3 regions of the Paenibacillus sp. GD4 genome follow, and region 1 is predicted to be linked to each of the others. Evidence: riboswitches for the same ligand, from Rfam matches in the RefSeq annotation. Region 1 holds a riboswitch; each other region holds the start of a gene.
What was found. Region 1 has a riboswitch for cyclic di-GMP ahead of RAC89_RS15360 (chemotaxis protein CheW). Riboswitches for the same ligand answer to the same signal wherever they lie in the genome.
Positions count from the first base shown of each region.

Region 2: another riboswitch for cyclic di-GMP. It lies ahead of RAC89_RS11480 (DUF192 domain-containing protein); the one in region 1 lies ahead of RAC89_RS15360 (chemotaxis protein CheW).
Region 3: another riboswitch for cyclic di-GMP. It lies ahead of RAC89_RS26395 (methyl-accepting chemotaxis protein); the one in region 1 lies ahead of RAC89_RS15360 (chemotaxis protein CheW).

Region 1 covers NZ_JAVCYK010000001.1:3,197,520-3,208,250, reverse strand. The annotation lists gene RAC89_RS15385 (FHA domain-containing protein) at 1-295, opposite strand, end outside; gene RAC89_RS15380 (LiaF transmembrane domain-containing protein) at 566-1,231, opposite strand; gene RAC89_RS15375 (hypothetical protein) at 1,228-2,304, opposite strand; gene RAC89_RS15370 (anti-sigma factor family protein) at 2,301-2,777, opposite strand; gene RAC89_RS15365 (RNA polymerase sigma factor) at 2,779-3,366, opposite strand; cyclic di-GMP riboswitch class I at 3,540-3,625, shown strand; gene RAC89_RS15360 (chemotaxis protein CheW) at 3,699-4,133, shown strand; gene RAC89_RS15355 (hypothetical protein) at 4,211-4,402, opposite strand; gene RAC89_RS15350 (3D domain-containing protein) at 4,414-5,115, opposite strand; gene RAC89_RS15345 (deoxyguanosinetriphosphate triphosphohydrolase family protein) at 5,305-6,621, opposite strand; gene RAC89_RS15340 (hotdog family protein) at 6,763-7,182, shown strand; gene RAC89_RS15335 (aldose epimerase family protein) at 7,292-8,158, shown strand; gene RAC89_RS15330 (two-component system sensor histidine kinase NtrB) at 8,190-9,911, opposite strand; gene RAC89_RS15325 (hypothetical protein) at 10,007-10,162, opposite strand; gene RAC89_RS15320 (methyl-accepting chemotaxis protein) at 10,304-10,731, shown strand, end outside.
Region 2 covers NZ_JAVCYK010000001.1:2,425,706-2,436,436, reverse strand. The annotation lists gene RAC89_RS11485 (glutamine--tRNA ligase/YqeY domain fusion protein) at 1-909, opposite strand, end outside; cyclic di-GMP riboswitch class I at 1,462-1,552, shown strand; gene RAC89_RS11480 (DUF192 domain-containing protein) at 1,653-2,003, shown strand; gene RAC89_RS11475 (Flp family type IVb pilin) at 2,065-2,262, shown strand; gene RAC89_RS11470 (A24 family peptidase) at 2,431-2,964, shown strand; gene RAC89_RS11465 (TadE/TadG family type IV pilus assembly protein) at 2,952-3,377, shown strand; gene RAC89_RS11460 (pilus assembly protein TadG-related protein) at 3,409-4,326, shown strand; gene cpaB (Flp pilus assembly protein CpaB) at 4,341-5,051, shown strand; gene RAC89_RS11450 (CpaE/TadZ family protein) at 5,088-5,942, shown strand; gene RAC89_RS11445 (TadA family conjugal transfer-associated ATPase) at 5,961-7,442, shown strand; gene RAC89_RS11440 (type II secretion system F family protein) at 7,447-8,415, shown strand; gene RAC89_RS11435 (type II secretion system F family protein) at 8,427-9,365, shown strand; gene RAC89_RS11430 (hypothetical protein) at 9,440-9,754, opposite strand; gene RAC89_RS11425 (hypothetical protein) at 9,997-10,476, shown strand; gene RAC89_RS11420 (DMT family transporter) at 10,497-10,731, opposite strand, start outside.
Region 3 covers NZ_JAVCYK010000002.1:774,321-785,051, reverse strand. The annotation lists gene yicI (alpha-xylosidase) at 1-2,235, shown strand, start outside; gene RAC89_RS26400 (Dabb family protein) at 2,529-2,840, opposite strand; cyclic di-GMP riboswitch class I at 3,020-3,108, shown strand; gene RAC89_RS26395 (methyl-accepting chemotaxis protein) at 3,219-4,808, shown strand; gene RAC89_RS26390 (GerAB/ArcD/ProY family transporter) at 4,871-5,947, opposite strand; gene RAC89_RS26385 (hypothetical protein) at 5,967-6,200, opposite strand; gene RAC89_RS26380 (Ger(x)C family spore germination protein) at 6,204-7,412, opposite strand; gene RAC89_RS26375 (spore germination protein) at 7,446-8,984, opposite strand; gene RAC89_RS26370 (TolB family protein) at 9,053-10,315, opposite strand; gene RAC89_RS26365 (AraC family transcriptional regulator) at 10,461-10,731, shown strand, end outside.

The DNA.
Region 1 (10,731 bases):
GGGCGTCCATCTGCATCGTGTGGGTCAAAGGCTCCAGCTCGAGTGTCTGGTCGGCGAATAAATAAGAAAAATGAAGAACGGCCATCCCCTTGGCCAGCTTGATGATGTCGAACGACTTAAGCGGGTAGGGCTTATTGGGCTCAATGCGTACGCCGTTCAGCTCCGTACCGTGTCTGCTGTTCAGGTCATACAGCACGGCCTGTTCTCCTTCCCTGCGCACAATCATATGCTTTCGGGAGACAAAGGCGTTGGAGAAGCCGACATCGGGTGCATATTGCTTCGAGGAACGGCCCACGACCGCGTCCTCCGACGATAGTTGTATACAAGTGCCGGGCTTATAAGGCTCTCCCCGGATCACATAAAGACAAGCGTAAGTATCCAGTTGATTTCCCTCCGGCTTTCGTGTTATAGGTACAGTCTTATTTTACATGAATCCGTGGCGGGAGAGAATACCGGCAAAATGATAACTTCCTCACAAACCGGTAATGAGCCGAGAGCGTGCGAAACCGTTACTACAAGCAAGAACCGCTCTTCCCCTTTACCCGGGTGAGCGGTTCTTTATATTTTACAGCTGGATCGGCTCGTTCCCCGGCCCTCTAACCTCAGCCTGCAGATCGCCGGGCAAAACAACCGTTACATTCATGTCAGGATAGTAGGCTCGTATCCCTCGTTCCATCGGGAGCGACTTGATAAGAATGTACAGCGTCTCCCCGACCTGCTTCACCTCGTAGACGGCATCCCGGGAAAGCGGACTCCCGTTGTCTCCTGCCTTAAGCATCTGCCGGTAGGTGCCGAACACATGGACAGTGCGTTCCGGCGAACGGTCTACCTTCGGCGGACGGCCTGTCGTTTGGACGATGACCTTCTTCACTTCGGACGGGAGTGCCTCCTGAAGCGCCGGAAGCGAGGATGTCGTCTCTACCTGCTGCAGCATCCCTCTTACTTCCCCGACAACGCCCAAGCTGGTGAGGAAGGTGAAGGCCAGGCAGCCGCTGAACAGTACCCCAACGAAAAGCATGCTTAGAAAATCATAATGCACCCGCTGCTCTTCCTTCCTCTGGAAGAACAAGTACAGCAGCACCTCCAGCCCGAGCAGAATCAAAAGGACCGGCCACCAGGCCACGAAGGTGTCGAACGCCGCCAGCCCTTGAAATTGCGAGCCCAGCAGCGCTGCGCCAAGACCTACCAGCGTAACTCCCATGGACAGCGTCCCTACACGCCAAGTTCTCATTTGGGTCCCTCCTTCTTCCCCTTGCTCCCCGCAAGAAGGCGAATGCCCCCGCCAATAAAGAGCAACGATACGACCACCGTCTGAAAATACCGCTCGATCCGATAAGTGATGCGCGCGCCCGGAAACATTTGCTCTAGAATGCCAAGGATCACCTGGTCAAACAAGTAATAAGCGCCGAGCGCGAGCAGACCGAAGCCTACCCAGCGCTGATGATGAATGAGCCAGTCAACGATCGGCACGTCCTGTACGTCTCCCTTGCCATGCTTCGAAATATGCTGGAGGCCGTCAAAGAAGCTGTAGAACCATAGGATCGGAATAAGAAACAAGAAAATCGACAAGCGAAGCACATCCATGATGTAAATGCTGAACAAGAAAGCCGCCATCAGCTGCAAGCCGCGCTTTTGAAAGCCCAGGTACATATGGCCCGCGCCCGGGAACATGCAGAGCAGGGTCGCCAGCAGCTTGTTCCTCTTCCCTGCCTCGCGGTTATCCTGAAAATCCTCGAATACCGAGCGATCTGCAAGCTCCTCTCCCCGTTCCTTACGATTGAGCTGCTGAATGACATCGAACATGGAATAAATCCAGAAAACAGGCAAAATGCCGAGGAAGGCGAGAAACTCATCCTGCTTCGTCCACGCGGTGATGAAAATGATCATCATTCCGAATCCGATAAACGAGATCAAAAGAGATAGTCCGCGCTGCATCAATCCAAGCTGAAGATGGCCCAGCCCCGGGATAAAGGAAAGCGCAATCGTAAAGCCGCGATCCTGATCGCGCCTCTGATGCTCCCCAGCCCCGTGAGCCGCCTGGGCACCCCGGCTTACCGTCCGCGCCATATCGATCAGATTGATTAAGGCGATCAGGACGGAGAACAGCGGCAGGATAAGCAGCTCATCGGCGCCTCGCCCGTTTCGCAGCAGGAGCGCAAGGAACAGCAAGCCTAAAGGCCCGAAGAAGCCGCAGCCGTAGAGCAGCCCCTTCCCCAGCTTCCCCAAATACAGGAAGCCAAGCCCGGGAATAAAAGAAAGCAGAAAAGCAACCATCGGATGTTTGGGTGGGACTGTCGGGTTCATCGCTTACCCCCTCTTTCTGTTTTTGATTGAATGGAATCCAGGACGAGCACCGTCTTATCCAGCAGCCGGCTGGAGAAGGACTGCTGGGCGGCATACTCGTTATCGTACAACGAAGCCCTGGCAACCGCATGCTGTCCGGTGCTGCCCAGCAGAGCTTGAAAAATGCCCGTGCTCACAAGCAGCAGCGTGATGGCAGCAGCAACCGCGTAGTGAAAGACCGGATGACTCCACAGCCTTGAACGATGCGGCTCGGACGGTACAAGGACCGGCGGCAGCTGCTTCAGCACCCGCTCGGTCAGTTCGGCCGGATCCGCCAGCTGAGGCATCTCATTCGACACTGCACCAAGGCAATCCATATACAGCATCAAGCATTCGTCACACTGGGCAAGATGCAAGTCACAGTGCTCCCGCTGCTCTTCGGTCATTCGGCCGCCTGCATAGTCGAGCCATTGTTCTCTTGTTGGGTGCGTCATTCTAGTGGTCCTCCTCCTTCCATGTTCTGCGCATGTACTGCTTGGCCCGGTACAGCTTGGATTCTACGGTTTTGAGCGCCAGCTTCTGCTCCAATGCAATTTGCTGATAGCTTTTTTCCTCAATATAAAAGGCGACCACTACATCCCGGTAAGCCTCGGGCAGCTGCCGGATCGAGCTTCGAACCTGCTCACGCTGCTCCCTGCTTAATACGTGCTTCTCGACCGCGCTGGTCGGCACAGTCGCCGGCGCGTCCAGCAGCATTTCAACGTCGTCCGTCAGCTCCTCGCGTTTGCGCTGCCTTGAACGCTTAAAGTCGATCGCTTTGTTTACCGCTATACGAGTAATCCAAGTCTTGAACCCTTGCTGCTGATACTGAGGGAGGGCAGAGTGCATTTTGAGCAGCACCTCCTGCGTCACATCCTCGGCATCCTTCGGCGATTGAAGCACGCCATATACAACTTGATACAGGTAAGGTCCGTATTGCAGGGCCAGATGCCTGAACGCTTCCCGATCCCCGGACGCTGCCTGCGCGATCCTTTGCTCCTCTGTGATGACTCTCCCCCTCCTCTCCAGGTATATAGACGTCATGTACGAAGGGAATCACTGCAGCTTAGCAAAAAAAATGTGCCTTAAGCATCATCATCTTACACAGAAAACGTAATCCTTGCTGCTATGTCACCAAAATAAATGCTAGATTTCGACAAAAATCGTGGTATACTCAAGGTATAACTCGAATTATGTCGAATGACTGACTTCTAACTGAATGAAAAAGGCAAACCCGCCGAAAGGAGGGGACGCAAAGCTACGGGCCTAAAGCGAGTGACGCCAAGGCAGCCGGGCTGCCATTGGGGAGAGCTTTGTACGAGGAACTGCCCCTGCGTTAAGGGCAGTTTTTCTTTTTATCAAGCTTAGGAGGGGAAATGATGCAAGCCATGGAACAGGAGCAGTATGTCGAATTCAGCCTTGGGAGCGAGCCCTATGCTCTCCCGATTCAAGACATTCATGAAATCATCAAAATGCAGAGCATTACCAGACTCCCGCAAGCGCAGAGCTACATGAAAGGCGTCATTAACATACGGGGGTACATCATCCCCATCGTGAGTCTTTGCCTGCTTTTCGGCCTTCCCGAAGAGGCTGTTACCAAAGCCACCCGCATTATTATCGTTCGTCTCGGAGAGGAAACGGTCGGCATGATCGTCGATCGCGTCAACAAGGTGACCCGGTTTACGGATATTCAGCCTCCGCCGGAGCAGCTAGGCTCCGTAAGCTCGAACTGCTTGTCCGGCATTGGTTTTTCACCTACCGGCCTCATCGGCATCCTCAGCTTGAACGGCATGTTTCAAGAATATCACTAAACCGTGCATTTGCGCTTCCAACAGGAAATAGCCCCATCTTCCCTTCGAGGGATGACGGGGCTGCTTTTTTTGTTTCCTCACCGCTTCCTTCCTTGCTCCGGCGGCTTGACGGCATGCCTGCGGTCCTTCTGCCTGCCCGAATTGCCGACGGGGCTCGGTCTCCAGCGGTCGTCCTCATCTACGAACTCCTCGTAATCCTCTATGTACGTGTCCACAACGGCTTCCTTCTGTTGTTCCGGGTTCACACAGCACTGCTCCTTCAGCTTCATCTTCAGCTTCCTTACGACAACACATATACCTTGACATTCTTCTTCACGCCGAAATGCCTTGCTTGCTTTACGTCCTCCATGTAGACGTCGATTCTGGCGCCGCGGATCGCCGAGCCGGTATCCTCCGCCTGACGGACGCCTACACCGTCAATATAAACCAGTGAACCGAGCGGAATGATGTTCGGATCTACTGCTACCGTACGCCCTTCCGTCGCCCTGCTGCCGCTGTAGGTGATGCCGTAGGCGGGGCTGGAAGGCGTTTTGCCCGTCGATTCCACCCCAGCCGTATAAGCTGTCAGAGTGGAGCTAAGCACCTTCTTGATCACCTTAGCCTCACCGGCCGGCAGCTCCAGCTCCCCTCCGATAGCCGGGATTTCCAGCTCCTGCCCTATACGCAGAGCATTGGCATTCTGAATCCCGTTCGCTGCAGCCAGCAATTGTACGTTGATGCCGAAATCGCGGGCGATCTTGTACAATGTATCTCCCCGGTTCACCTGGTATTTGACGGCTTCCGGAACGACAGGCTTCCGCTCCTCCTCAGGTGCCGGAGGCTCTTCTTCCAGCATGGCCAGACCATATGGCAAATACCCCGATTCCAAAATTTCGTTGCGCATAACATCTTCCATTTCAATATATGCATCCGCTCTAGAATTCACACTTAATAATACCACAATAGCCACCATGATCGTCCACTTTCGCATTGTCGTTCTCATCTTCTAACTCCTCCTCGAAAAAAAGTAGGTTCCTATGACTAGTAACTAGAGTTGCCCGAATTACTAGATTCTAAACCTGCTTTAACCCGAGGAGGGTGTATCTCCCTTGCGAAATCCAAAGAAGCCGCATCGAAAGAAAGCGAGGCTTTCCTCAATGCGGCTTCACTATTTCATAGACGGCCTGGCCCTTTAGTCCATTTCGTAGATCGAGCCGGAACGGCTGGCGAACAGCTCAGCGTACACTTTGTCCGCATACGCATCCGTCATGCCGGAGATGTAATCCGCCACCAGCCGCGGCCAAGACCACTTCTCCTTATGCTGCTCGTAGCTCTCGCTCCAATCCGGCGGCAGAATCAGCCGGCCGGTCTCATAATGCTTGAAGCTGTCCCACAGCTGCTGGAGCATAATCTCGCTGCGCTTCTGCAGCCGCTGGACGCGAAAATCCTTAATCAGCGTCACCCAGGCAAGCTTCTTAAGAATCTCCATCGTCCGAAGCAGCTCCAGATCCTGCTGACCGTCGCGCACGAAGGTGACCCGTTTCCAGCCGCGCTTCGGATCGTCGATAATGCCGACTCTGCCGGCGAACAAGCTTACCCACCGGGCTTTCATCTCCCGCCTCGTACGGGAGGACTCGCGGTTACACTCCGCATAGATCTGCTCCCACTGCTCCAGATACGCATCCAGTACCTGACGCACCATGACCTTCATATCCACCTGATCCCAGCCTACATCGGCGTTCCCATGATCCTGAACGATCTCTTGGATCAGATTCTCCACCAGCCGGTCATCCTCGAAGAAGGTCCGGTTCATCTGGATCTTGCCGGCACGGATGCCGTCTTCTATATCATGGGTCGAATAGGCGATATCGTCGCATAAATCCATGAGCTGGGCCTCCAGCGTCGGACAGCCGACCGGCATCCCCCACAGGTCGCGAAGGTAGGAGATGCCCTCCCATTCCATACCGTACACCCCCTTGAGCCGACCGGGCTCCTCCATCGAATACGGGTACTTATTGATGGCCAGCAGGGTAGCCGCCGTCAGGTCCAACCCGCTGCCGCTGCCGGCCCGCTTCTCCAGAAACATCAAAATCCGGAAGTTTTGCGCATTCCCTTCATAAGCGAGCCCATGCTCAGCCGAAAGCAGCTTGTTGAGCACCTCTTCCCCCTTATGGCCGAACGGCGGATGTCCAAAATCATGCGCAAGGGACGCGCATTCCACCACCTCCGGAACCACCATAAGCCCCGGGTGTTCGTTCTTCTGCAAAAACTCATACTGCTTTCCCATACGCCTGGCGGTTTCCCTGGCAATCTGGGATACCTCGAGCGAATGCGTCAACCTCGTTCTATAGTAATCGCCGGAGCCTGCTCCGAATACCTGTGACTTCCCCTGCAGACGCCGGAAGGCCGGCGATTGGATGAGTCGCGCATAGTCCTTTTCGTACTCGTCTCTTTCTTCACTGGACCTGCTGTTTGATGTATCGAATAAGCGCTGCTTTCGAATCTCCATGCTGTCTCCTCCTATCTCTCTATTCATGATACCTTATCTAACAGCATTCTGTCATGGGGAGATCGGTTAAATCGTGAAAGGAATTCGTTACCAGACTGTCGAATACAGCATGGATAGACAAATCATGGAGGTCAGAGCAGCATGCATACGATTCCAAGCGTATTACCCCATCGATACCCTTTTCTCATGGTGGATCGGGTAACGGAAGTAGAGCCGGGCGTCTCGGCCACAGGTTGGAAGAACGTGACGTGGAACGAGTGGTTTATTACCGAGGAGTATCCTTATATGCCGGGAACGATGATTCTGGAGTCACTGGCGCAGCTCGGCGCTTTTGCCATGAGCGGAAGCTCGGGCGGTCTCGGTTTTTTGTCGGCCTTCGGCGGTGTAGAGTTTCTCGGCCAAGCCCGCCCGGGTGACCGGATTGAGCTTAAATACGAAATTGTACGCAATCGCCGAGGGTTCGTGCTTGGCAAAGGGACGGCCAGCGTAGACGGTAGCGTTATTGTAAAGGCCGACGAGCTCATGGTGTATTATCAAACCGAATCCCCAAAGACTCCGTAAGCTTATATCCGGTTATCGTCTCCCAGAATAAAAAGAGAAGCAGGAGCCCCGTCAGATGAAGTACAGGTGGTTGTAAAAGAGTTATATTTTACCCGAAAAGAGGAATGGTATGTCTTACCAAATAGTGGAACATAACAATCGATTTAACGAGGTCGAACTGATCGATGCCGCGACAGATTCCGCGGTTACCGTAGCCCCTGGCAGAGGAGGAATGGCTATCCGCTTCCGTTCGCACGGCAAGGAATTGTTTTACCTCGACGAGGCTACCTATCAGGATGAGCAAGCCAATGTGCGCGGCGGCAATCCCGTACTGTTCCCTATCTCCGGACAGCTTCAAGACGGGATGTATTCATGGAACGGGCATACATACAAGATGAGCAACCATGGGCTCGCGCGCACACGTTCGTGGAAGATCATCGGTACAAGCACCGACGGCCAGGCTTCCGTCACCCTGTCGCTCTCCAGCGACGAAGAGACGCTGAAGTCCTACCCTTTCCCCTTCGAGCTGCGCTTCACTTATTCCTTGAAGGAGGGGACTTTAACGCTCCAGCAGGAGTACCGCAATCTGTCGGATGCTGCCATGCCGATGTACCCGGGCTTTCATCCTTATTTTGCAACGGATCGGAAGAAGCTGACCTACGAGCTGACAGGCGCCACCGAGCTGTACGACTACAACGACGGTCAGGTGAAGCCGTTTCACGGCACCGTCGATTTGGAAGGCAAGCCGGAATCGGTCGCTCTGCTTGATTCCACCCGCCCGGAAATCCGTTTTGCTCCCTCAGAGGATTATGCCGTACGGATGAGCTATGATCCCCAGTTTCGGTATGTGGTTCTATGGGCCGTCGAAGGCAAGCCGTTTGTTTGTGTCGAGCCTTGGATGGCCAAAACGAATGAGCTGAACGTACAAAAGGAGCTTGTCTACGTATCCCCCGGAGAGACGCTGACGGCAAGCTTGCAAATACGCGCGGAAGCTTAATTGTGGAAAACAAAGAAGCACTCTAAGCCCTTTAGGGGCCCGAGAGTGCTTCTTTGTTCCTTTTCGGGAAAAGTATCGTAATGGCAGACCCTTTCCCCGGGTTCGAATCTACTGTAATCCTGCCATGATGGCGTTCTACAATGCTTAGGCATACCGCAAGCCCTAGCCCCGTACCTCTGGTCTTGGTCGTGAAGAAAGGCTCGAACAGCTTCCGCCTTACCTCTTCCGGAATTCCTTTGCCGGTATCGGAGACCTGGAGCTCGACCTCCTCTTCCAGTTCGCGGGTGGTGATCGTGAGCACCCCCTTCTCCTCCATCGCCTCCATTCCGTTGCGCAAGAGGTTCAGGAGCAGCTGCTTGATCTCTTTGGCATTCAGCAGCAAGGGACTGAGCTCGGGGCTGAGCTCCAGCCTGAGCGTATGACCCCGAAGATTGGCCTCCGCCAGGACTAACGGCTCCAGTTGTCTGATGATTGCATGCAGGTCGCAATACTCCATGGGTACCACACGATTCTGGGCCAAGGAAAGGAAGTCGTCGATAATTCCGTTCGCCCGATCCAGCTCCTCCAGCATGATTTCAAGGTACTGTTCGTTAGATACCATCTTTTTCTCCTGCATCAGCTGCACGAAGCCGCGAATGACCGCCATCGGATTGCGGATTTCGTGGGTAATGCTTGCCGCCATCTGGCCAACCAGACTAAGCTGCTCCATATGACCGATTTCCCGGCGCAGTCGAATGAGCTCCGTCGTTTCCATGGATACCATGACGGCCCCCGTAATCCTTTGATCCTCCAGCTTGATGGGAAAGGCACTGGTGACAAAGGTACGCTCCTGGTAAGTTTGGATCTGGGATCGGATATATTTTCCTTGAAGCGCTTGCACCATGAGGCTCTGTTCCTGATCTTTCTTAAAGACCTTCGATATATACGAGTATGGAGTTCCGAGCAAGTCCTTTTTGTTTAAGTGAGGAAAAAAGCTCATCACCGTGTCATTGATCAGGGTAACGCTTTGCTTCTCATCAATGGCGATGATGCTGACCGGAGTCGCGTCGATCAGCTGCTGCAGCTTGAATGCCTCACTTCGATGTTTAACGGACATTTCCTTAAGCTCGTGCTGCAGGCGCTGCCTTTCCCTCAGATTCTCAACCAAATGGACGACAACGGCTACAGAAACCAGCTGGAGCATGCAAAAGCAGATAAGAAATAAATAAAACTCTGCGGAAAGCTCTGTAGGAGCCTGCCACTTTCGATAGGCAAGCCCTGCAGAGGTCATCAGCCAACCAAAACCTTGCAAGCCTACGGCAATGATGATTTTCCCTCTGGCATCGGCTGCCTGAAATTTGTTCTTGTACAGGAAGAAGGCAGGAACCAGGATGCTGTGAAGCGTGATAAACACCACAAAAGCCAAGCCGCCCCCAAGCGTGGCCACGCGCAAACCGAAGTAAAGGAGCGTCAGCAGCAGCCCGCTCACGTATCCGCCGTACAAAACCCCCACCGCGTAGGGAACGATCCGCATATCGAACATATAGAAGCCTTCCATTGGAAAGGAAAACAAAATGCAAAGAATGCAAGAGATGCCGCAAAGCAGCACCAGTCTTTGATTCATCGAGAATCCCAGGCCGCTCTCCGGCTTGCGTTCTCCATCCCTCTGGCTATAACCGATTCCAAGCAGCAGCGCTGGAAACAGGGCGAGCAGCACTTGCAGCATTGTATCCTTTAATCCCAACATCGTTACCATCCCCCAGCCGTCAGCCACGGTGCATTAGATCAACTATAGGGGAATCACCCAGCCTTTTCAACCTTTTATCGACGTATTTCGAGCTTTATGCATCCTGCTCTTTCGAAGGGTATTCAGGTCCGATCTTTGTTAAACAACGGCTGCCTGATTTCGGCCTGCTTCCGATCCCTCCGCTCTGCTTCCTCCGCAGATTCGGGAGGCAGCAAATCATCCGCATCCACTGTAGTTGCTAACAAATCAGTTATTTTATCCGGTCCCAGGTCCTCCATTGCCAGCCTCCTATAGGTTTTTGCATTAAGCCTTCCCTGACTGCGAAATTTTATGTATCTGCTTTTCCTGGATTTACAAACCTGTATCACTTTCGTATAATGTTTGTATAATGTTTATACATCGGTGGGAGATGACGGATAATGAGATGGAATTCCATACTTGTGAAGCTAATGGGTGCTTTTGCTTTCATTTTACTATTGTATTCCGCTATGTCTTATGCTTATTTGGGCACTACGATGAAATCGGAAATCCGGGAATCCGCTTCTCTTAAACTGCGATCCGACCTGGCTATGGCCAAGGCTTACGTGCAGCTGAAGTACCCGGGGGAGTGGTCCCTTAAGGACGGCAAGCTGTACAAGGGAACGGCTCTGCTTCAGGATCAGCACGAACTGGTAGATGAAATCGGACAATTCACCGGCGACTCCATCACTATTTTTAACGGGAATTTACGTGTTTCCACGAATGCAATGAGCGAGGGAAAGCGGGCAATCGGTACGACAGCCTCCAAGGAAGTGGAGCAAAAGGTATTGGCGGAGAAGCAGGAGTTCGTCGGAGAGACGCTTGTGCT
Region 2 (10,731 bases), 770 kb from region 1:
GCCGCGGCGGCGTACACCCGAGATCGTCGGCAGGCGCGGATCATCCCAGCCGTCAACGATACCGTCCTCCACCATTTGGCGCAGGTAGCGCTTGCCCATAATCGTGTCGGTCAGGCGCAGCTTGGCGAACTCGTATTGATGCGGAACGTTCGGCATCTCGCACTCCTGTACGACCCAGTCATACAGCGGGCGCTGATCCTCGAACTCCAGCGTACAGATGGAGTGGGTAATGCCTTCAATGGCATCCTCCAGCGGATGTGCATAAGCATACATCGGGTAGATGCACCATTTGTCCCCGGTATTGTGATGGTGGGCATGGGCGATACGATAAATGACCGGATCGCGCATATTGATGTTTGGCGAGCTCATATCGATCTTGGCGCGGAGCACCTTCTCGCCGTTGCCGAATTCGCCCTTGCGCATGCGCTCGAACAGGTCAAGATTCTCTTCTACGCTGCGGCCGCGATATGGGCTCTCGGTACCGGGAACCGTAAGGGTACCGCGTGTCTCGCGGATTTCATCGGCGCTGAGGTCGTCGACGTAGGCCTTGCCCTTTTTAATAAGAAGAACGGCCCGGTTGTACATTTCATCGAAATAATTGGAGGCGAAAAATAACCCGTCCCAGTCAAAGCCGAGCCATTTGACGTCCTCTTTAATGGCGTTTACGTATTCCGTATCTTCCTTCAGCGGGTTCGTATCGTCAAAACGCAGGTTCGTTCTGCCGCCGAATTCATCTGCAAGCTCGAAGTTGAGGATAATCGATTTGGCGTGACCGATGTGCAGGTAGCCGTTCGGCTCCGGCGGGAAGCGGGTGACGATTTCCTTCACTTTGCCTGATTTGAGATCTTCCGTCACGATGTGCTTAATAAAATTAGAGGATGAGGAAGGTGCCGTTTTTGTCGTTTCCACGAGAGATCAACCTTTCTAGGGACAGGAATTGATTACCACTTAGCATATACCAAAAGAGGCCTCTTTACTCGCACCGCGGGGGTGCCGCTGAAAAAACTTATTCCTTCCATAGTATCAAATTGAGTTGCCTGAGGAAAGTCCTTCGCCCCTTAGAGGCAAAGAATTGTACTGCAACAAAATCACAGGCAGTGTCGTTTAGGGTAGAGAGGCATTACCTTGATGCGCTGGGACTCTTTCAAGAGCTTGCTCCTTAGGGCCTGATCTTGTGTCTGAAAGCCCAAGAAATACGCCGCAGGCCAATTCGATCCAGATTTAACAAATAATATAAAAGCGCTTCCAATATCCTCCTTTGGGGGGGATTGAAGTAGCCTTTTCCTATTGCGAAAGGCTCTTTTCCCCATTTCCAGGGTATGCCATTGGACAGGGATTGCGAGTGTGGGAAGCACTAGAAAAAATATTGTGAACATTCCGTCTCCAGATGCATGTCGATTCATGACCGTCAGAGGTATGATGTGAACATCGAATCAGATTCTCGCGACAAAATTCGCAGGATCTCGATAAAGGCAAAGCCGGTGAAAACCGGTGACGCAAAGCTACAGGGGCTACCGCGTGATAACGCACGCTACGCCAGCCAGCTACCGAAAGACGACGGGTTTTGTGCACGTTTTTTTTCTGCACCCCTCCTTTCGGGTCGACCGCAAAGGCAGGGGATTTTGTTATGCAGAGAGGAGGATCGACGGTTGATGATGAAGCTGGTTAACCGGGATACGGGAGAGCTGTTGGCAGGGCAGGTCCGAATGGCGCATACGTTCATGCAACGGCTGATTGGACTCATGTTCACCAAGACGCTGGAGCCGGGGACCGGGCTTCATCTGCAGCCCTGCCGACAGGTCCATACGTTTGGAATGAAGTATGCCATTGATGTACTGTACTTAAATGCTGAAGGACGCATCATAGCCATGGATCAGGCGATGACACCGGGTAAGGTCGGAAGATTGTATCCTGATGCCGTCTCTGCAGTAGAGCTGCCGGCCGGATGGCTGGGGCAGACACAGACCAGGATTGGACAAGCTGTGCGATTTGAAGCCCGCTAGAACTCACCTAAGATTGGGCAGGACCATCAGCAAAAAACCAAGAAAAAGGAGAGGTTTACTTATGTTGAACAAATTGAAGGCGTTGGTGAAGGACGAGCAAGGACAAGGGATGACAGAGTACGGCTTGGTACTGGGGGTTATCGGCGTTGCCGTAGTAGGAACGCTGTTTCTGCTGCGGGAAGAAATTCAAGAGATCTTTACCGACGCTCTGACGGATGTCCAGAGCCGTGACCAGGCCCCTGCTCCTGCTGCACCGTAAAGCACGGCCTGGAAGGAAACGCGCTGCAGCTCCTCTCCGTGGTTCGATACTTTCGAACCGTTGAGGGACGGCGGGGAGCGGCAAACAAAGGGTCTGACGCTTCGGCTGCCGAATCGCAGGCCCTTTTTTTATCGAAGGCGTAATTCGCCGGAAGGGGGGCTTTCCAGCATGGTGATCAATGTGCTGTTACTCACGGTGCTTGCAGTCTGTGTCGTGACGGATCTTCGCAGCCGGAAAATTTACAATCACGTTATCTTTCCCGCCCTCATGGCTGCGTTCGTGCTGCATGCGGCCCACGGCGGCTGGGCGGGCATCGGCTTTGCGGCGGCAGGGTTCGCAGTTGGACTCGGTGTACTGCTGATTCCTTATCTGCTGGGCGGTATGGGGGCCGGAGACGTCAAGCTGCTTGCGCTGATCGGCGCCTGCAAGGGAACATCATTCGTCCTGACCGCTTCTCTCAGTATGATGTTGTGCGGCGGTCTCATCGCGCTGGTGCTGATCGTAATTCATAAGGAGGCCTGGGCTTGGGCCCGTTATCTGATCATGGTCTTCTACAGCTTCCGCTATGGGGTGCGGCTCACGCTGAAAGGGAAGATGGATGCCCTTACGAAGACTTACCCTTATGGGATCGCGATTGCAGCAGGGACGTTCGTCTGTTTCTGGTCGACGAACGAGTGGGGGAACGTGACATGGCTGGTGTAAAGAAAACCAAGGGACATCATTGGCTGCGCGGTCTTCTGCGGAACCAGCAGGCCCAATCGCTGACCGAGCTTGCACTGCTGCTGCCGGTGCTGCTGCTGCTGGCCTGCGGAACCCTCGACTTCGGACGACTGCTATACGCTTATCTGCATATGAATTTGGCTGCGCAGGAGACGGTCCGGCAAGGGGGCCTTGGCAAGACGGACGCTGAAATCATCGCCTTCGCACGGAATTATGTCCGGCTTGGCGGCGGCGCGAACCTGCAGGTACAGATTTCCCCGACGCAAGCGAATCGGAAGTCCGGGCAATTCGTGACGGTGACACTGCGGTATCCGCTGCCCTTCATGACACCGGTCATATCAAAATTTCTGCCGTCCCCCGTCGTGTCAGCCCATTCCACCATTCGAGTAGAGTAAGTCCATGTCCACCACAAAAGGAGGAAGCTTGATGAGAACGAGAGGAATAGCGCTCGTGCGTCAGCAGGAGGGCAGCTCGCTGGTGCTGGCCGCCCTGCTGCTGGCGGGTCTGCTGGCAACGGCGGCGCTGGTTGTCGATGGCGGGATCCTGTTCGTGACGAAGAGCCATCTGCAGAAAACCGCCAATGCCGCCGTGCTGTCCGGCGCTCAGGAGCTGACCCGCACCCAGGAGCAGGTAAGCGGCGTTATCCAAACGGTGCTGCAAATGCACGAGGAGCATACCCATGTGCAAAGCACGAGCGTCTCGATGGGACAGAAGGTCAGCGTATCGCTCCGCAAAGAGGTGCCGCTGGGCTTCGCCCGCATGTTCGGCTGGGAGCTGGCGCCGGTACAAGCCAAGGCGACGGCCGAAATCGGCGTGATGGGAAGCGCCGTCGGAGCGGCACCGCTGGGCATCAACGAGAACATCCCGCTGGAGTATGGAAGAGTCTATAAGCTGAAAGTAGACCAGACACAGGTCGAGGCCGGTAATTTCGGTGTGCTGGCGTTGGGTGGAACGGGAGCCTCTACCTATGAGGACAACCTGAGACGAGGCTATAGCAGCGAACTGAAAATCGGTACGGTGATCGACACGCAGACAGGTAACATTGCCGGAAAAACGAGAGAAGGTGTGCGGCTTCGGCTGGACGAATGCCCGTATCCTCCGGGCGAGACGCATCACCGGGACTGCCCGCGCATCCTGCTGATTCCCGTTTACAGGGAGATCGAATCCCAGGGCAATCAGTTGAAGAATGTGATGATTACAGGCTTCTCTTATTTTTACATCATGGAGCCGATGAGTGCGAACGATACGTCCATATCCGGAATGTTCATCCAAAGGGCGGATACGGGAATCGTGGATCCTGGCGCGGTATCGCGCGGAGCTTACGCCATCAGACTGACAGAGTAGGTGAATCGAAGAGGATGAGAGCGAAACTGATCTTGATTGTAGCCTTGATCATGGGGCTGGCGACGACCTTTTTATTCGCCAAATATATGAAGCGGTTCGATATGGTATCGGAAGCGAATGTAACGCTGATCGAGGTGGTTTCGGTCAAACAGCCCGTGAAGGAAAATGCCCAGCTGAACTCGTCAATGCTGCAGGTCGTGCAGGTGCCGAAGATGGGCGTTCACCCGCAAACGGTGATGACCCTGGCGGAGGCGGAGGGCAAGATTGCGGCGGCCGACTTGCATCAAGGTGAGGTGCTTCTGAGCGGGCACCTCCGCGATACGAAGGCGGAGGCGCTTCGGGTAGCGCGCAAGGTGCAGGAGGGCTACCGGGCGGTGTCGGTCGGCGTGAACTTCGTGCAGACGGTGTCCAACCTGATCGAGCCGGAGGACCTCGTGGATGTGATCTTGTCTACGACAGACAAGAACACCAATGTCGTAACAACCGTGCTGCTGCTGGAGAAGGTACGGGTGCTGGCGATCGGAAGGCGGATGATGGAGGCGGATAAGGATACGCCTTATGCGGAATATAGCTCCGTTACCCTGGAGCTGAAGCCGCAGGAGGCGGTCACGCTGGTGAATGCCGATGAACGGGGCAACATTTCGCTGGCGATTCACACGAAGGTCAATGCGGCGGCACCGCCAACTCCCGGAGCCGCGGCTTCGGCACCCGCGCCGGCCAAATAGCGGAAGCGAACGGAGATCATAAAGGAGGCCATGACAATGACGAGTGAACACACGGGACAGGAGAGTCGCAGCGGAGGCAAACGGGGAGAGATGATCGCCATATGCAGCGCGAAGGGCGGTATCGGCCGAACGGTGCTGGCCGTGAACCTGGCGGTGGCCTTGTCCAAGAACAATCATCTGCAGGTCAGCGTGCTCGACGGCGACTTCCAGTTCGGCGATGTGGGACTCGCGATGGATTTGCATTCGGCTTTCACGATGAAGGATGTGGCGGAGAGCCTGGAGGGCTTGGATGCGTTCGGCTTATCGGGCTTTCTGATGAAGCACGGCAGCGGGGTTCGTGTACTGGCCGCGCCGGAGCGCCCTGAACAGGCCGATCTGGTGACGGCCGAGGTGCTGGAGCAGGTCTGCAATCTGCTGCTGGCACAGCACGATTATTTGCTCGTCGACACCGGGGTAGGTTTGCAGGAGGCCACGCTGCAGGTCATTGAGAAGGCGGATCAGGTGTTCCTGCTGACGACACTGGAGATGGCCGCGATCAAGAATACTAAGCTGATGCTGGAGACGCTGTCGCTGCTCGGCCTGCGCGATAAGGTTCAGGTGATCATTAACCGGTCGACGATGGAAAGTGTCATCAAGGCGACCGATGTGCCCGACATCCTGGGCGAGGAGCTGCCGATGTATGTGCCCAACGATTTTGCTACCGTGGCCGGGTCCCTTAATATCGGCATTCCGTTCGTAATGAATCAAGGCAAGACGGAGGTAGCCAAGGCGGTCTTCAAAATTGCCGAGCAAATGATTTCCCGCCGGGAAATCGCCGTGTTCAAGCCGAAGCAGCCGTCGCTGCTGCAAAGCCTGTTCCATAAGACGAAGAACAGCGCGTCATTCTTCTAAGCGAAAGGAGCTACGCAGATGAGTCTGCTGAATAAAATCCAAGCGCGAACGGCGGAGCGGCCCGTCAGGGAGGAGTCTGCATCGGAGAACGCGGAACCGCTTTATGCAGCCCAGGAGCCGGGGACCGCTCATCCGCAAGCGAGCGCGCCTTCAAGCCCCAAGCCGGGGAAGAAGGATCTGCTCAGCACCTTTCGAGATATTCGGCGTGGAGGCGAAAGCAGCGGTCCGAAGGAGGTCCGCGCCGCTCAGCCGTCCAAGCATCAGGAGCTGAAAAATCGGCTGTATAAACAGATTTTGAGCGAAATGAAGGATGACGATGTGGAAGCGATCATTCCCAAGCTCGATGCGATGGCTGTAGAGATTATGAAGGAGGACGAATCGTTCCGGGGCAAAATCGACCGCAAAAAGGTTATCGACGAGCTCATTAACGATTTGACAGGCTTCGGTCCGATCAATCCGCTGCTGCTGGACCCGGAGGTTAGTGAAGTTATGGTCAACGGGCCGAGCCAGGTGTATGTGGAACGGGGCGGCAAGCTGGAGCTAAGCTACGTGCAGTTCCGCGATGACGAGCACGTGATGAGCATTATTGAGAAAATCGTCGCTCCCATCGGCCGGCGGATTGATGAGAGCAGTCCGATGGTCGACGCCCGTCTTCCGGACGGCTCGCGCGTGAACGTCATTATCCCGCCGTTGGCGCTGAAGGGGCCGACGATCACGATCCGGAAGTTCTCGAAGGATCCGTATACGATCGACGATCTGATCCGCTTCGGAACGGTAACGAAGGATATGGCTGTGTTCCTGGAGGCCTGCGTGAAGGCGCGGCTCAATATTTTTGTCAGCGGAGGCACCGGCTCGGGGAAAACAACCACGCTCAACGTGCTGTCCTCCTTCATTCCGAGCGATGAGCGTATTGTGACAATTGAGGATGCGGCGGAGCTGCAGCTGTGGCAGGAGCATGTCGTCTCACTTGAATCGCGTCCGCCGAATATCGAGGGCAAGGGGGGCATCACGATTCGCGATCTCGTGCGCAACTCGCTGCGGATGCGGCCGGAGCGAGTTGTCATCGGCGAGGTGCGGGGCGGTGAGGCGCTTGATATGCTGCAGGCGATGAATACCGGCCACGACGGATCGCTGGCGACAGGCCACTCCAACAGTCCGCGCGACATGATCGCCCGGCTGGAGACGATGGTCCTGATGGCGGGAATCGACCTGCCGGTCAAAGCGATTCGCGAGCAGATCGCCGGAGCGATCGACGTGATCATTCAGCAGTCGAGGCTGAAGGACGGTTCGCGCCGCATCACCAACATTACCGAGGTACAAGGGATGGAAGGGGATGTTATCGTGCTGCAGGATATTTTCGCTTATCAGCAGTACGGTGTGGATGAGCAGGGCAAGGTCATCGGAAGGCTGCTGCCGACAGGCGTCCGTCCGAAATTTTATGAGCGGCTGGAGTCCTCGGGCATTCATATTCCGGCTTCTGTCTTTATTGACGGGGAGTAAGGCCATGGCGATCAAGTGGCTGATTGTGTTTCTATTCGCCCTGACAAGCATTTGCTTATTTATCGGGCTGCTTCAACTGCTGCTGCTATCGGATCGAAAGCTAAACAAGCGGCTGAAGCATTACCTGGCGCTGAATGATAAGCGGAAGCTGAGCGGGAATCGGTTTAATCTGCTCGTCAATCTACAATTATATAAGCGTACGGTCAAGGATAAGGTGTTGACCAAGAAAAAGAACGACCGCATAGGGCACATGCTGAAAAGAGCCGGTCTGCCGATCAAGCCGGAGGAGTATATCTTGTTCCAATGGATTGCTATGGCGGTGTTGGCGGGGCTTTTGCTGCTGATCACGGGCAGCCTTGCTTCCCTGCCGGCAGGCGTGGTGCTCGGAATTCTGCTGCCGCGGTGGTATGTCAGGAAGAAGGAGCATGCGCGGATCCAGTCGTTCAACGACGGTCTTCAGGATATGATCACGACGGTGATCGGCTCCCTGAGAGCGGGCTTTAGCTTTCAACAGGCGCTGAAGACCGTCGTTGACGAATCGGATGATCCGATACGTGAGGAGATGGACCTGGTGCTGAAGGAGATGCAGTATGGGGCTTCGATGGAGGAGGCGCTGCACAATCTGAAGGAGCGCATGCCGAGCGGCGATCTGGAACTGATGATTCAATGTATTCTCATTCAGCGTCAGGTGGGCGGCAACCTTGCGGTTGTCCTGGAGACGATCGTGCAGACAATTCGCGACCGTAATAAAATTCAGCGCCAGGTGCAGACCCTAACCGCGCAAGGGCGATTGTCCGGAATCGTCATTGGCCTGCTGCCGGTCGCGCTCGGGGCGATCCTGTATCTGATGGAGCCCTCTTATATCGGTACCCTGTTCCGGCATCCCGTGGGCATGATGATGCTCGCGGCGGGCGTAGTGTCAGGAACGATCGGCTTCGTCATGATACGCAAATTGACTTCCATAGAAGTATGAGGTGAGGCGCTATGCTGTATTTCAGCTTTTTCCTGTCGGTTACACTCGCGATCTATGCGCTGATGGTGTTCGGCGAGGATCGCCGCAAGCAGGTGAAGCGCCGAATTGCCCTGATCACGGAGGGGGCCTCCGTGAAGGCGGGGCCGTCCGAGCTGGACGAGGCGGAAGAGAAGTCCCGTTCCCTTGCCGGTCTGGTAGGAAGAGTAGGGGGGCGCGGCTGGGCTGGCATCAAGCGACGCTTCAGCCGCCGGCTGACGGAGAGGCAGGAGCAGCGTCTGGAGCTTCGTCTGCTGCAGGCAGGGCGGCCCTTCGGCTTAGGCCCCGTAGAGTTTCGCCTGCTGCAGCTGGGGCTGTCGCTTTTTCTCCCTGTGCTGGCAGGTCTATATGTGTCGGCACTGGGTGAGGGTATAGGAACCGTCATCGTTGGGGCACTGCTTGGATGGATGGCGGCAGCGTTCCTGCCCGGGTATTACCTTCGGATGAAGAGCCAGGGGAGAAGCAGGCTTGCGCTAAAGGAGCTGCCCGACGTGCTGGATATGCTGACGGTCAGCCTGGAAGCGGGGCTTGGCTTCGATGCGGCGCTCAGCAAGCTGGTCTCGAAGTCGGAGGGCGTGCTGACAGCGGAGTTCCAGCGCTGCTTGGAGGAGATCCGCCTCGGCAAAACCCGCCGCGAATCGCTCCAAGGCGTCCGCGAGCGGCTCGATCTGGATGAGGTGAGGGCGTTGATCAGCAGCATCCTGCAGGCGGAGAAGCTGGGCATCGGGCTCGTGCAGGTGCTGAGGGTGCAGTCCCATGAAGTGAGGGAGCAGCGGAAGCAGCGGGCGGAGGAGGCGGCCATGAAGGCGCCGATCAAGATGCTGTTTCCACTTGTGCTGTTTATTTTCCCAAGCTTATTTATTGTGCTGCTAGGACCGGCGGTGATTCAATTTATCGAGGCCTTCTCGAAATAGGGACAATCCCTTGGCGCGATCTATGGAGATCGACAGCCAAGGGATTGTTAAGTTTAATTCGGCCGGCCTCCTCGTCAGAACGGGTTCCCCGGCTGCTCCGCTTCAAACTGCTCCAGCAGCTGTCCCGCCTTGTCAAGGTCCTTGACGTGCACCTCCAGCTTCAGCGTTTCGGTGCGCGGCTGCGGCGAGGCGTGAATCGCGCCCATTTGTCCGGCCGTCTCCGTTTGGACGCGGCAGCGAACCTGCCGGGATTTTAAGAAAGCAAACCTCGCTTCCAGCTCCTCTATGTTCTCACCTGAGCTTATCATCAAAGTTCTCCAATTCGCATTGCGACGGTACAAGAAGATCAACAATCCAAGAGCAACGGCCAAAAGAAGTAAGGCTTCCATGAAGAACACCACCTTAGTTTAATTTGGTGAAGCTGCTTGCTTGTCGATACATTAACCTTGAGCACAAGGGGTGAAACACATTTCCCGAAAAAAGAAAAAAGATGTCGGGCTACCCCCTTATAGCGACAAAGGGGAGCCGAAGCGTGTTCATAACACCCCAAAACGGGTGAATAAGGAATGCAAGGGCTAACGATGCTAGTAGCAGGGTTACTATACTAATCGCTAAGAGGAGTGTGACTGTGATGAACGAACACACGAATCCATCGAATCCGAAGCATACCGGGCATGAGCAGCACATGGAGCGGCAGGGAGTACGGTTCGAGGAACCGAAGGATAGAGCAGTGGAGCATCATCATCATTATTATTACGCTGAATCGAAGGGTTCCGGTTTGGAGGCCGGGACAGGTGCGAAGACCGCTCCGGAACGGAAGGTTTGGTATAACCAGGGATGGATGTGGCTTATCGTAGCGGTCATCGGGATTGGAGTGCTGATCGTCGGCATGACGCTGCTATCCGATCGGATCGGCGGGGTAGGAGAGGCTGTCAAGGAGCAGACAGGGGCGATCCGGGAGCAAACCGGCGTGCTGAATTCGATTCAGCGCAGTCTGAACGAGATGTCGGCCGGTCTCAGCAGCAGTATGAAGGACATATCGGAGGGTATCGCAAGCATTGAGAAAGCGATTCGCGAGGGAATCCAAACGCTGCTTAGCGTATTCAAGTAAAAAGCGGGCTGCCGCGGGCTTTAAGGGCCCTCGGCAGTTTTTGGCATGGGGCGCTTGCTCCCGGTCGTTGCTTCTCCCAGCTTCTGAAGCGGAACACAGCCAATGATAAGCAAGGCTGCCAACGCGTCCGTCCAGGTCAACCGTTCCCCCAGAAGGAGCACAATGAACATCAGTGTAACGAAGGGGGTAAAGAAGGTAAAGCTGGCGATTAACGAAGCGGAAGAATATTGAAGTGCCCGGAAATACAGGAAAAAT
Region 3 (10,731 bases), on a different contig from region 1:
GCTTATGTCTCGCCGAGACCGCTTGTGAGCCGATCCAGCATGCTGGATACGGGGCTGCTGACGGTGCGGTTCCACTCTCCCATGCCTGGCATAATCGGTGTGAAGCTGATTCATCATGAGGGGATTCTCGATCGGGGGCCGGCATTCGAGCTGACGGCAGCTGACGGGAGCTACACGGTGATTGAAGAAAACGAGCAGGAAGCCCGGTTGACCAGCGGCAGCTTATGTGTCCGGATCCGGAAGGGAGCGGACTGGGCGGTCGATTTCCTTCGAGGGGAGGAGCGGATCACCGGAAGCCGCGCGAAATCGATGGCATATATTCGGGATGCCGCAGGGTCGGCTTATATGCGGGAGGAGCTGGATCTCGGCGTAGGCGAATGGGTGTATGGACTCGGAGAGCGCTTTACGCCGTTCGTGAAGAACGGTCAGGTCGTGGACATCTGGAACAAGGACGGGGGCACCAGCTCTGAGCAGGCCTATAAGAACATTCCGTTCTATGTTACGAACAAAGGCTACGGTGTTCTCGTCAATCAGCCGGAGCTGGTTTCCTTTGAGGTCGCCTCGGAGAAGGTGAAGAAGGTTCAGTTCAGTGTCCAGGGCGAGTCAATGGAATATTTCGTTATCGACGGCCCGACGGTAAAGGAGGTTCTGGGCAAATATACAGGGCTGACCGGGAAACCCGCGCTTCCTCCCGCATGGAGCTTCGGCTTATGGCTTTCCACATCCTTTACGACCAATTACGATGAGGCAACGGTCAATTCCTTCATCGACGGTATGGCGGAGCGGGATTTGCCGCTCCATGTGTTTCATTTCGACTGCTTCTGGATGCGCGAATTTCATTGGACGGATTTTCAGTGGGATAACCGCGTGTTCCCGGATCCTCAGGGCATGCTAAAGCGCTTGAAAGACAAGGGCTTAAAAATCTGCGTCTGGATCAATCCATATATTGCGCAGCGGTCCCGGTTGTTTGCGGAGGGCTTACGGAACGGATATCTTGTGAAGCGGCAGAACGGAGACGTATGGCAGTGGGATCTGTGGCAGCCGGGCATGGCGCTGGTCGATTTCACCAATCCGGAGGCATGCGAGTGGTATGCAAGCTATTTGCGGGGACTCATTGATATGGGAGTGGACAGCTTCAAAACGGATTTCGGCGAGCGCATCCCAACTGACGTGATTTATCATGACGGCTCCGATCCTGTGAAAATGCACAATTACTACACTTTTCTTTACAATAAAGTGGTATTTGGCGTGCTGGAGAGCAAGCTGGGAAAAGGGCAAGCGGCGGTATTTGCGCGGTCGGCGACCGTCGGCGGTCAACAATTTCCGGTTCATTGGGGCGGGGATTGCTACGCGGATTACGAGTCCATGGCCGAAAGTCTTCGGGGCGGTCTGTCGCTCGGTTTGTGCGGGTTCGGCTTCTGGAGCCATGATATCGGAGGCTTCGAGGCAACCGCGCCGGCGCACGTATTCAAGCGCTGGCTGGCCTTCGGCTTGCTGTCCAGTCACAGCAGACTGCATGGCAGCAAGTCCTACCGTGTACCTTGGGCGTACGACGAGGAAGCGGTGGAGGTCACGCGCCTCTTTACGAAGCTGAAATCCCGGCTGATGCCGTACTTGTTCGAGACGGCGGCGCAGGCTGCGGAGCAGGGGCTGCCGTGTATGCGTGCCATGCTGCTGGAGTTCCCGGACGATCCGACCTGCGAGTTCCTGGATCGTCAGTACATGCTGGGAGAGCAGCTTCTTGTGGCACCGGTGTTCAGTGAGGCAGGAGAAGTAAGCTATTACTTGCCGGAAGGACGCTGGACGCATTTGCTGTCAGGGGAAACCATGGAAGGTGGAAGATGGCGTAAGGAAACGTACGGTTTTCTCAGCCTGCCATTATTCGTCCGGCCCAACAGCATCATCGCCTTCGGTGCGGTGGATACGCGACCGGACTACGATTATGCCGATCAAGTGGAGCTGCGGGTGTATGAGCTGGAGGACGGCCGTACGGCCGGCACGGTGGTACGAGATGTGTCAGGCGCAGCTGAGCTGAGGGCTTCGGTGAGCCGGGAAGGAGCAAGCCTGCTGCTTGAGCTGGTAGGCAGCGGCAAGCCGCTTACGATTGCCTTTGAGGGGATGGGAGAAATCGCTGCTGTAGAAGGGCTGGAGGCCGTAGTGGAAGGCAGCAGCCTTCGCATTCCCGCATGGGGGAAGACGGTTCGGGCACGAGTGCTCCTGCAAGAATCAGAGTAATGAAAGAAGGACTATTCCTTGGCCTATGTAGTTCAGGCTTTGAGGAGTAGTCCTTTTTTGCGCGTAGCATTAAAAAATCACGTTAAGGCGCACAGATTTTCGGGCGAAAAGCGTGTAAGGCGAAATAATCACCTAACACAGACCTTGCGCCCAGGTTTCACATGCAGAAGCACGATGAAACGTGAAAAAATCACTTTACGGCACAAAATTGTGCCCTTCAAGCAGAACGTAAGATGAAATCACCACTTTACAGATCTGGTGACAACCTCCGGCAGTATCTCCGCAAGCTGCAATCAAGCCTTCATGAAGTCAATCTCCTGGAATCGAGCGACCTCCTTTAGCCAACGTTCCTGGACGAAGGCAACATGATCAGGGTGCTCGTTGTAAGCGGTATAGTCATCCTGAGAGTCGAACTCCATGCAGAAGCCGAAATCAAAGTCTGTCTTCGGGCTGATCTGGCGCAGCACCTCGAAGTTCTTCACAACGGGTATTCCGGTTAGAATGCGGTAGCCGTCCTCAAGAAATCGAGCCGTCTCCGGCGCGTCCTTGGAATGCTTTAGTGTAAAAACCGCCATATGGCGTATCGTGCCGTTACCCATAGACATGATTAACATCTCTCCCGTACGATAGGTTGGACCTTCCTTCCAAATTCATCCTAGCAGATGAGATATGGAACCGGCAAGACGAGTTAAAGAAATACCATAACTTTACCATTTATTTTCAAGGAATTTAATGCTATATTCCTAATATAAAGGTCGATAATTGTCGTAAAATGTAGAAATGCCATTGAAAAGGGCAAACTTGTCGAAAGTCAAGGACGCAAAGCTTCGGGCCTAACGCAGCATGCTATGCTATGGCAGCCGGGCAACCATTGGGGGGATCGTGGAAAGAGCTGCCCATTAGAGGCGGCTTTTTTTGGTGGTTTGATCGGAATGAGCTCACTAACAGACAAAAAGACAAACATGACAAACGGAGGGGTATTCATGGAAATGATGAAACATCTGAAGGTCGGCGTAAAAATCAATCTTTTGATTCTGTTATGTGTGATAGCTTTGCTGACCGTCGGCATTATCGGTTACACAGGCATGTCAAGAATGAATAACGCATCGAAAGAAATGTATAATTACAAGCTGCTGCCGATTCAATACTTAAGTGCGATGCAAACCATTTCCTATCGACAAGAAGCCAACTTACTTGAGCTGATGATTACAACGGACGATAATATGAACGATAAGCTTTTGGATGAGATCAATCAAGCGTCCGCGGACACCGATAAGCTGATGAACGATTATTTGCAAACCGAGCTTGATCCTGGGGAGAAGGATTTGGTTGAAAAATACAACCCCGTCCACCAGAAATATCGAGATGCGCGCAAGGAATTACTTGCTGAGGCGCAAAAAAACAATAATGAAGCAGCGTATGCCATCTATTTACATAAAGTGGGGCCTTTGAAGGAGCAGCGGGATAAGATCATGAACGATCTGATTCAGTATAATTCCCAGACGGCCAAAGCGATCAACGATGAGAACAAAGCCGCTTTTTATTCGGCTCGTAATGTCATGATTATCGTATTCTTAGCGGTACTGCTATTAAGTATCGGCTTTGGCTATTTGATTTCCCAATCGATCAGCCGTCCGGTCAATCGTGTTCTAGGTATCTTGGATAAGGTAGCTCATGGTGATTTGCGTGAAACCGCTGATATTCAATCCCGGGACGAGGTTGGAAGATTGGCGGAGGCGCTGAATCATACCATTCAGAGCATGAGAGGAACCATAGGCGGTATTCTCGCTTCGGCCGAAAGCGTAGCTGCAGCAGCCGAACAGATTTCGGCAAGCTCCGAAGAGGTGGCTACTGGCAGCAATGAACAGGCTCAGGAGGCGCAAGCGATCAACGAGCTGTTCAGAGAATTGTCCGTAGCCATTAACTCGGTAGCCGTCAGTGCGGAGCAGGCGGCCGAGCTGTCGGAGGAAACCATGTCCATGGCGCAAAATGGAGGGAAAGTTATCGACCGATCGGTACAAGGCATGGAATCGATCCATCGTCAAATGGCGCTGCTGGAGGCGGACTCCAACCAAATCGGAGAGATCATCGATGTAATTGAAGATATTTCGGACCAGACGAACCTGCTTGCTCTGAATGCAGCTATCGAAGCCGCTCGTGCGGGTGAAATGGGCCGCGGCTTTGCCGTCGTTGCCGATGAAGTACGGAAACTTGCCGAAAGAAGCGGTGAAGCGACAAAGCAAATCAGCGTGATTATTAAGGGGATGCAGCAAAATACCAAGCTAAGCGTTTCCGCTGTGAATGAGGGTACCGTAGCCTCGCGGCAAACGGGTGAAGCCTTCCAAACCATCATGACTGTCGTGAACGACACGGCGAGCAAAGTATCCGAGATTGCAGCAGCCTGCGAAGAGCAAGCGGCTCAGTCGACGGAGGTGCTGCAGTCGATCGAGAAAATTTCCGCTGCGACGGAGGAAGCGGCAGCCAGCAGTCAAGAGACGGCATCCACCTCTCAATCCCTCGCTCAGCTGGCGCACGAATTAAAAAATATGGTAGCCGCCTTCAAACTAAGCTAAGAAGGTGCCGAATGAACAAACGTCTGCTTCTTCTTGGAAGCGGACGTTTTGTTTTCGCGTCTTTATTTCCGCTTGAAAGCCCCCAGCGCCATGATCAACAAGGGATACAAGAAGCCGAGCGCTACAGCATACGGCGGATATATGGTCGAGTCCCATTCGGCCATATACACGACATTGGGATAGACGACAAGCGACATGACGACAAGGATCATGCCGAAGGGCAAAGCAAGCGGACGGTAGTCCTTCAGCTTCAGCGTTTGAGCGAGTCCCGTCACACACGCGTAGGAGTACAATGTAATTTTGAAGTAAATCGAGAGAATCCAGATCCCTGCCAAGATCGACTCGATGCGCTGAAAAAAATCGGCGATACTGATTTTCCTGGCAAGCACATAGCTTGGGTACTGCTGCCGGGCCGTGCTCTCCGCCCCCATTACCGCGATGCACAGCAAGGTAATTAGTACAATCACAACGCCGCCGACGGCCGATCCGACGAGCAGCCCTCTCCTTGCCCGATCCCTATGGCGTATGTGCTTGGGAAAGAACATCAGCAGCACGACCATTGGAAGCGATGCCGTACCAATTACAGCTAAGACAGCCTTGGCCATGGAGGGGAAGCTCGTATTCAAAACCGGTTCCAGATTCGAGAGCTTGGTATCCGGAATGATAAGGACAACGAAAATCATGAAAAGCATGATAAACCACGGAAAAAAAACCTCCGCCGCCCGGGCAATCGTCTCGAGTCCGGAACGCAAGCCCATCATGACAACCGCAGCAAACAGTATGTTGATGAATTGGATCGGTGTTTCCGGCATAACCTGTGTCGTTACGAAATTTCCGATATAGGATAACAAGGTAGCCGAACCGATAAAAGAAAAGAAAATCAAGGGAAAAACGAGTACTGTTCCGACAACCGGTCCATAAAGGGAATGCGTATATTCAACAAACGTCATCCCTTCCATCCGTTTGCCGACGGCATTAAAGAAGAGGACGATTGCCAATCCAACCAAAGAGCCAAGAACTGCTGCCATCCAAGCATCGTTGCCCGCAACTGCCGCAAGTCCGGCAGGAATGATTAGAATGGTGGTTCCCACGGTAAAGAACATGGCAAGTATCGTAAATTGACGAACAGACACCATCATCGAACCTGCCCCCGCTTCGTCATTGTAAGAATCGCTCCAGCATATCGCTTACGGGTGTAAAGACAAAGGCAACAGCATCCAGCGGATTCGGGATCTTCCACTGGAGCGTTTCGGCCGTACTAAGACCCAGCCCGGTGAGCAGCAGCAGCGAAAAGCACAGAAATTCTCTCGTATCCTTACTCCGCCATAATGCGGGTCCCTCCACAAGAACGATTCCCGCTGCTGCAGCGATAATCCCGATCAGCGACCACATGACTTATTCCCCGCCCTTGACTTGGATTGGATTGGTTGTTGTGCCGAGTCTTCGAATTTTGGCATCCACTTGGATGTTGACCTCCAGGTTCCGAAATTCGCGATCCCAATCCTTCGCGTACGGCTTCCAGGCTTGGGGATCGGTTTTGCTAAGTACATCTCCAAAGCCGAGAATATCCGACTGAAACACCTTCTGCGCCTTACGAACCGCCGATGCAGCATAGCCGCGAATAACTTCCTCGGAGCGCTTTTCCAGCTCTTCAATCGTCTCGGTCTTCGTCAAATCAATAGCGCAGGAGGCATCTCCGATGTTCTCCTCAAGCTGGATGTTTACAGCGATACTCGGCTTGCCTTGACGAAATGCTCCTTTCACGTTCGACTTTGCCCGGATGAACTCCATGGCCAATTGGCCTCCGTTCGGACAAGGAATCTGCCCCACGGAATTGTTTACATGACCAAGAATATAATTGTAGCCCTTGCTCTCTTCTTCCGTGAGCCAGCCGATCAGCTTATCACCCTTAAAAGCGGCAAGCTGGAAAAGCTTGATGTTGGTAATCATTTTAATTTGTTCTACATTTTCCCTGGTTTCGATATTTCCGGGTCCCGCATGCCCGGATAACGTAACGCCCGTCAAGGAAGGCTGCTTGCCCTCCTTCGTCAGATCCTCCAGAAGTTCATCCAAGGTCACCTTTTTGGCTGCAGCCCAAGATCTCTCGACGGCATCTAACGATTTATAAATCTTGTTTCCGGGAATGACTTCCTGAGGGATGGTGTACACCCTTAGAATTCGCTCAGCGGAATAACCCTTAGAAACGAGAATGGCAAAGTTGGCCCTTAACTCATGATCCCGAGAAAGGAAATCAATCGTCCCTTTAATCCCCTCCTTGGCCAGCTCCTCTCCGAAAATGACAACCCTTAGGTGGGACATAAGCATTTTCCTCGGGGACTTTGTGGTCATGCGCCTCAACGCCTCAAATACCGTCTTGCCGGTCTCCGTGTACGTTTGAACGGGAATCCCCTTGCCTCCCCGGTCCTTGGGGGCGATCTCTCCCGGATTTACGATTTGTACCGAAATTGCGTAGCCCCCTTCGACTTTATCCAATCCTAGAGCCAAGGCAATGGCCACCTCATTCAGCTCGCGCCGGTTCCAGCAGCCGGTAGCCGCACAAATAACGCTAAGCCATATGATCAACACCGCTAGACGTTTGTTCATCGAATCCCTCTGTTTGCTAAGGCGTTGTCGGAGTTATCGCTGCCGGTCAGCAGACTTTCCTTGTTTGCGGGAGAACATGGAGCGCATGGGCATTCGGAATATGGTATCCTTCTGTTCTTCCAGCTGAAGAGGAGCAAACGGCGACAAATACGGGATTCCGAATGACTTCAGCTGACATAAATGAAGCACAATGGCGATTAAGCCGATCGTAATACCGTATAAGCCGAACGATGCCGAAAGCCCCATCAATACAAAGCGCAGCAGTCGCAAGGAAATGCCCATATTAAATGATGGAATCGCAAAATTGGATATCGCTGTAATGGACACCACAATCACCATGGCAGGGGAGACGAGTCCCGCTTCTACAGCGGCCTGTCCAATCACCAGCGTGCCTACAATCGACACCGACTGTCCGATGGTCTTGGGCATTCGGACGCCCGCCTCACGCAGGATTTCAAAAGTAATCTCCATCAGCACGGCTTCAACAAAAGCGGGAAAAGGAACCCCTTCTCGCTGAGCGGCCAAACCGATAAGCAGCTGCGTAGGAAGAAGCTCATGGTGAAATGTCGTTACGGCCACGTAAAGCGAAGGTGCGAGCAGGGTAATAAACAACGAAAGGTAGCGCAGGATTCGGATGAGTGTAGCAAAATCCGCCCTTTGATAATAGTCCTCGCTCGAGATATAAAATTGCGAGAACAACGCCGGAACCACAAGCACAAAGGGTGTGCCGTCCACAAGTATGGCTACCCGGCCCTCCAGCAGCGATGCGGCTACCGAGTCCGGGCGTTCCGTATTGATCATTGTCGGAAAAGGCGTCAGCACCTTATCCTCGATCAGCTCCTCGATCGTTCCGCTCTCCAGCACGGAATCGATATCTAAGCCGTCCAGCCGCTGCTTAACCTCTTTCAGCACCTGCTCATTCACAATGCCTTGGATGTACATGATCCCTACATCCGTTCTAGTGATCCTGCCGATGAGCCGCATTTCCAGCCACAGCCTAGGATCCTTGATTTTACGTCGGATCAATGCCGTATTGGTTCGAATGGATTCCGTGAAGCCCTCCCGCGGTCCGCGGATGACGCTTTGAGAGGCAGGCTCGGAAACATTGCGCTCCTTCCAATTTCTCCCGTTGGCGATCAGTGCGGCCGCCTGACCGTCCAGGAGTATGGCAATATCCCCGGACAGGACCGCATGGAATAGGCCGTCAAACGTATGGACCTTCTCCGTCTCGCCAATAGCAAGAGTGGAATCCATCAAGACGCGCATCGGATCCTTCTCCAAGGTATCGTTACCGTCCAGCCTCGCTACTCTTGCATCCAGCATCAGGGCCTCCAGGACATGCTTGGATTCCGCTAATCCGTCGGTATAGATAATGGCTGCCCGCAGCATGCCGTCGACGCCGATAACCACTTCCCGGATGACGATATCGCTGCTGTTTCCCACTGTTTTTCGGATGAAATGCAAGTTAGCGTCCAGAAGAGCTTCGAGCGAATCGGAGGCAGCAGCCGGATCAGACGTCCCGGGAGCGGTGGAGGAGCTCTTGCGAGGTCGTTTCCACAAGCGTCGCAGCATACTTCAGGGTCCTTTCCAGCAAATGGTTTATGAGCATGTTGCCCCGCGGAAGGCTATTTTATGCATGCTTACAGGACACTGCCTAAATCCGCGATAAACACGCGCCGATCTCCATCGACGTACCCGTTAAAAACGATGTGCCTGAAGTCCGGTGCCCAAGCAGGGTGGGGATCCACACGCAGCGCATTGTTGGCCTTGGCTCCTTCATGAGCGACGCGGATTCGAACCAGCGTTTGCTCCGTCTCGGTCGCAAGATCAATCCAGCGAAGGGGCACCGTCCCGTCTCCGTACGCAACCGGCTCCTTCTCATAGGAGTCGGTCAATATATGACGCCCGTCCGGATGAACGGTCGGATGTCCTGAACCCGGCACGGCATCCGTGATTTTGCCCAAGCCCGTGCCGTCGTATTTTACCCGCACCAGCTTAAGCTTTCTGTCTCCATCGAGCGCGAGGTTCATTGAAAGATGTTCTCCGTCCGGAAACCAGTTGATGTGATGTCCGCCCTTCACCCATTGCTCCGGACCGACAGCCACATGCAGCTCGCTTCCGTCCGGCTTCAGCGTCACTACCCAGAAGGCCAATCGCTTGCTGATCTGATTCCATGGCTCGGCCTCTTCGGAGTGAAACCAGCGCATTGTAAAGAGCAAGCGGTCTCCTTGCGGGTTGAACTTGCAGTGGAAGCCATACAGCTCTCCGTGTCTGTAGGCATCCCGATCGATAAGAGGCTGCGCTTTCTCCATCACCTCGGCGAGAGATACCAGCAGCCGGCGATTGCCGGATTCGGTATCGGTAATGTACAATCCGTCATCGGCACGGAAGCCGAAGTTGCGCGGAACGAGCTCATCAGGGAGCACCACGCCGTAACCAAACTGGGTCCTGCGCATGGCCGCAGCGTTGGCGCAGAGGATCCATCTTCCATCGGGCGAAGTGCGATAAATCGAGCCCTCGTATCGGCGTTTCTCGCCTGTCAGAGGATTCAGGCGCGTAACGAACGGCTCCCAGCTTGCCGTATCTACATCATTATAGTAGAGCGATGCATCGTCCGCGCCCCAGTTCAGGTTGGCACCAAGCTGCGGCTCCCAGCCTCTCGTATCGGCAACAACCGTTTCTTCCGCCGTGTGAAGGTCGATCACTACAATTTCTGCGGTTTCTCCCGGCAAATTCAGGCGCGGTTGATCGGGCATACGCAGGACCGCCAAGTAGCGGCCGGAGGGGCTGACTGGAGATGTGTCGAAGAAGCGGTGAAGTCCGCCGCCTTTCGGGGTCACGCACCATACAGGAACCTTGGGATCAAATTCGGTATACCTAGGAAACAAATGATTGATGATCATCGGTCATCATCTCCTCCGTTTGGTTTACCTTAAGTATAGCGGGTTCCTTCAGCGTGAGGTTTATCTATAACGTATCTCTTCTTACCTAAAAGGGATATGCTGTATAATGGAGGAACCATCACCTAATCCAATGGGGGAGTGCTCCATGCAGCGTTACGGTGTACAAATTTTATGGACGGCGCGTTACGATTATGATAAAGGAAGACGGCTCCGGCCGCATAACCACACGTTCTATCAATTCATTTGGGCGGCGGAAGGAAGAGGGGTGTTTCAATGCGGGGAGGAGGTATACCCGCTGGAGGCCGGGACCTTGTACTGTCTGCAGCCTGGAGTGATTCACGGGCTAACGGCAGACCGCTCTACGAAAGTGAAAACCCTCGATATCAAATTTGAGATTGTCTCTTCCGAGCTGGAGC